One region of the Cupriavidus sp. H19C3 genome, then DNA from elsewhere that is predicted to be linked to it. Evidence: predicted binding sites of a transcription regulator. Region 1 holds the regulator's gene; the other holds the start of a gene.

The links. The regulator NrdR, encoded in region 1, represses ribonucleotide reductase genes. The targets are predictions, from matches to a motif close to CACNANATNTNGTG.
Region 2: DFLDMN_RS16670 (ribonucleoside-diphosphate reductase subunit alpha) is a predicted target of NrdR. The motif match lies at 1,092-1,105, and genes of this name have one in related genera.

Annotation. Positions count from the first base shown of each region.
Region 1 covers NZ_CP184985.1:1,943,187-1,945,386, forward strand. Annotated here, with positions in the region: gene glyA (serine hydroxymethyltransferase) at 1-902, shown strand, start outside; gene nrdR (transcriptional regulator NrdR) at 1,059-1,526, shown strand; gene DFLDMN_RS09070 (GspH/FimT family pseudopilin) at 1,926-2,200, shown strand, end outside.
Region 2 covers NZ_CP184985.1:3,600,612-3,602,811, reverse strand. Annotated here, with positions in the region: gene DFLDMN_RS16670 (ribonucleoside-diphosphate reductase subunit alpha) at 1-872, opposite strand, end outside; gene ampD (1,6-anhydro-N-acetylmuramyl-L-alanine amidase AmpD) at 1,396-2,013, opposite strand; gene DFLDMN_RS16660 (sigma-54-dependent transcriptional regulator) at 2,006-2,200, opposite strand, start outside.

The DNA.
Region 1 (2,200 bases):
CCATCATGGGCATGAGCCTCGCCGAAGGTGGCCACCTGACCCACGGCATGGCGCTCAATATGAGCGGCAAGTGGTTCAATGTGGTGAGCTACGGCCTGAACGCACAGGAAGACATCGACTACGACGCGCTGGAGAAGCTCGCGCACGAGAAGCAGCCCAAGCTGATCATCGCCGGCGCCTCGGCCTTTGCGCTGCGCATCGACTTCGAGCGTATCGCCCGCGTTGCCAAGGCGGTTGGTGCTTACTTCATGGTGGACATGGCCCACTACGCCGGCCTGATCGCGGCCGGTGTGTACCCGAACCCGGTGCCGCACGCCGACTTTGTCACCACCACCACCCACAAGAGCCTGCGCGGCCCGCGCGGCGGCGTGATCCTGATGAAGGCCGAGCATGAGAAGGCCATCAACTCGGCGATCTTCCCCGGCATCCAGGGCGGCCCGCTGATGCATGTGATCGCCGGCAAGGCAGTGGCTTTCAAGGAAGCGCTCACTCCGGAGTTCAAGACGTACCAGCAGCAGGTGGTGAAGAACGCCGCGGCACTGGCGGATACGCTGATCGCCCGCGGCCTGCGCATCGTCTCCGGCAAGACCGAAAGCCACGTGATGCTGGTGGACTTGCGCGCGAAGAAGATCACCGGCAAGGAAGCCGAGAAGATCCTCGGCGATGCGCATATCACCGTCAACAAGAATGCCATCCCGAACGATCCGGAGAAGCCATTCGTGACCTCGGGCATCCGGCTGGGCTCGCCGGCCATGACCACGCGCGGCTTCAAGGAAGAGGAAGCGCGCCAGGTAGGCAACCTGATCGCCGACGTGCTGGACAACCCGCACGACGAAGCCAATATCGCAAAGGTACGCGAACAGGTGGCGGCGCTGACGCGCCGCTTCCCGGTGTACGGCTAAGCGGCTAAGCGGGTAAGCGGCTGAGCGGCTGACAGGTTGCCCGGCTACGGCCGAGCGCTGGCGGCGGCCCCTTCCTGCCCGGAAGGGGCCGCCTTTTTGCCAGCGACCATCGATATATATATATAAAGCGAGTATCAACTCACCAGGCGGTCCGGCATGAAATGCCCCTTCTGCGGTCACTCGAATACCCAGGTTCTTGATAGCCGCGTGTCGGAGGACGGCGATACGGTGCGGCGCCGCCGGCGTTGCGAAGCCTGCGACCGCCGCTTTACCACCTACGAGCGAATCGAGCTGTTCTTTCCCGCCATCGTCAAGAAGAACGGTTCGCGCGTCGACTACACGCGCGCCAAGCTCAAGGATTCGATGCGGCTCGCCTTGCGCAAGCGGCCGGTCTCGGCCGAGGCCATCGACCTCGCCATTACCCGCATCGAGGAAAAACTGCTGGCCCTCGGCGAGAAAGAAATCCCGAGCAGCCAGGTCGGCGAGCTGGTCATGCGCGAGCTGCGCAAGCTCGACAAGATTGCCTATATCCGCTTTGCGTCGGTTTACCGAAGTTTCGAAGATGTGTCGGAATTTCGCGACGTGTTGGACGAATTTTCGCCACCCACCCCACGAAAGGGGTAGCCATCTACTTAAAAAAGCCGTCTAATCTGCACTGACCTTCCCCCGGGTTAGGGAAGGATGTTTGCGAGCGCGCGACACCGGTCCATTGCCACATCAGCCGCACGACGGCCGACGTCACAACGTCACAACGTCAAGAGACCACCGAGAGAAACGCGCGCCGCCGCGATGTCGTTGCAAGAGACGTTGCAAGAGACGTTGTAAAAGTAGTTCTTGCGAACGACGTCGCGAAGAAGTCGCAGTAAAAAGCAGCAACAATAAGCAGTAACAATAAGCAGTAACAAAAGCAAAAAAGAAGCTCCACTTTTCGGACGGGAGTCATAGATGGGTCAGTCTGTCTGCCTTCGGGCGGAGGGAATCTGCCCGTGGGCAGTGGGTACGCGGACGTCTGCGCAACCCACGATGGCCCTTTTGTCGGGTAGTCCCTTCTCGGGTCACGCATCGGGTGAGGTATCGGATCATGCGGCAAGCGCGGGCCTTGTCGCCGCGACGCGCCATGCAACATGGCGTGGCGCCAGCCATCGTGCCGCCTCCGCATTCACGCGATTCACGCGATTCACACCATCCACACCATCGACGGCCGGCTTTACGCTGATCGAGATGATGGTCGTCGTTGCGGTGCTCGCCATCATCGCCACCGCGGCGATCCCCAACTTCACCAGCTTTATCCACAACAG
Region 2 (2,200 bases), 1.7 Mb from region 1:
GAGGCGTCCAGCGCCGCGCCCAGGCGGGCCAGGTCGAACGTGGCGAGCTTCTCGTCGAGCAGCTCGGCCTCGATGCCGCGCGCGATGAACTTCGGGAAGTACTCGGCGTAACGCGTGGCCATCTCGGCCTGGGTCACTTCGGCGCCGAGGATTTCCTTGCGGATGGTGTGCAGCAGGATGCGTGCGGTCACCTGGCTGTAGGCCGGATCCTTCTCGATCAGGGTGCGCGCGGCCAGGATGGCCGAGTCGTAGACCTGCGTCATCGGCACGCCGTCGTACAGGTTCTTGAGCGTTTCCTTCAGGATCGGCTCGGCGCTCACGCCTTCGCCCAGGCCGCTGCAGGCGGTGTCGATCAGCTCGTGCAGCGCCACCAGGTCGAGCGGACGGACGGTGCCGCCGTCGGTCACATTGACGCTCACGCCGCCCTGCTGCACGCGGGCCACGGCCTGTGCATTGGCTTGCGCGCGTTCCTGGGTACGCTTCTCGCGATAGAGCACGTAGGCGCGGGCCACCTCATGTTCGCCCGAGCGCATCAGCGCCAGTTCCACGTGATCCTGGACGTCCTCGATATGGAACGTGCCGCCATTGGGACGGCTGCGCAGCAGCGCGCGCACCACGCTCTGGGTCAGTTGTTCCACCAGCTCGCGCACGCGCGCGGAGGCGGCGCCGGTGCCACCATTGACGGCCAGGAAGGCCTTGGTCATGGCAACGGCAATCTTGCTCGGCTCGAACGCCACCACGGCGCCATTACGGCGAATGATCTTGTAGTCCTGATAACCTGCGCCCGCAGCGGCGGGGGTGGACTGCGACGTGCCGGTAGCGCCGGCAACGCCCGATACGCCGGAGGCGAATTCGTTCTGGGCCGTTTGCATGAGGTAGTTCCCCTTGTATTTGAAGTGACAAAGTCCCTAGCAAAATGCGCTTCAGAAGACACTCTCGAATCCGGCTTTGCCGGGCGAGAACCCAACTGCACAGGCGTTCATTCTGCTAGGGACTTTGGTAATGCTTACCGCCCCATCCGCTGCTGTGGCGCCGGCGTCGCAAGAGCTTGCGGCGCGGGCCTCACATCTGGGGCGGTCCCCGAAGATAACCACTAGATGTAGTGGTCATCGCGAAAAACTGGGCTAAGTATAGTGAATCGTTGCCGGATGAACAGTCTTGACAAGGGCCATTCCGCCCGCTTTTCCTCGGATGCGGCAGCGCCACATTCCCGCCAGCCGCGCTAGGCCAAGGGATGCCGCCTGTTCGTCCGCTGCCGCACACAAACTTAAATTTTTTTCTATGGCAGGGGTGCGTCGATAGGCTTCCCCGTAGCGGGGAATTCACACGACCGACACGGCGTGACGGATCGCATATGAGGCACGCGCCACCAGCGCCTGCACCACGCCAAAGCGCTCAGCGGCCTGGGCCGTCGGCCGGGCCGGTATGGTACGGCAAGAGCGTGGCCGGCAGCCGGGCCAGACGCTCCCAGTCGAAATGCGGTCCGGGGTCGGTCTTGCGCCCGGGCGCGATATCGCTGTGCCCGGCCACGGCCGCCACCGGATACGCCTGGCGCAGGGCCCTCACCAGCGCGGCGGCGGTGTCGTACTGGGCCGGCGTAAACGGCTGATCGTCGGTGCCTTCGATCTCGATGCCGATCGAGAAATCGTTGCAGCGCTGACGTCCGCAGAACGCCGACTGCCCCGCATGCCAGGCGCGTTGCGTGCACGCGACAAACTGCACGAGCTCGCCCGTGCGCGCGATCAGGAAATGCGCGGACACCCGTACGTCGCGAATCTCCTCGAAAAACGGATGACGCGCGATGTCGAGGCGATTCTGAAAGAAGGCCTCGATATCGCCGGTGCCGAACTGTCCCGGCGGCAGGCTGATGTTGTGGATGACCACGAGGTCGAGCGGCATTCCGGCCGGACGGGCGTCGAAATTCGGCGACGGCACCCGGCGCGCGGCCGCCACCCAGCCGTCCGCGTCGGGCAGGTACGTCGGGTCGGGCGGGCGGTCCGCGGCCTCAGGCATCGCGGCTTTCGTCCGCGGACAGCGACTCCGCGCTGTCGCTGTCACTGTCGTCACGCCCGTCCCGGCCATCGCGACCGTCCCGGCCATCGCGGCCATCGCGGCCATCGCGCTCGTCGCGGATCTCCAGTTGCTGGATGCGATAGCGCAGCTGGCGGAAATTCAAACCCAGCAGCGGCGCTGCCGCGGT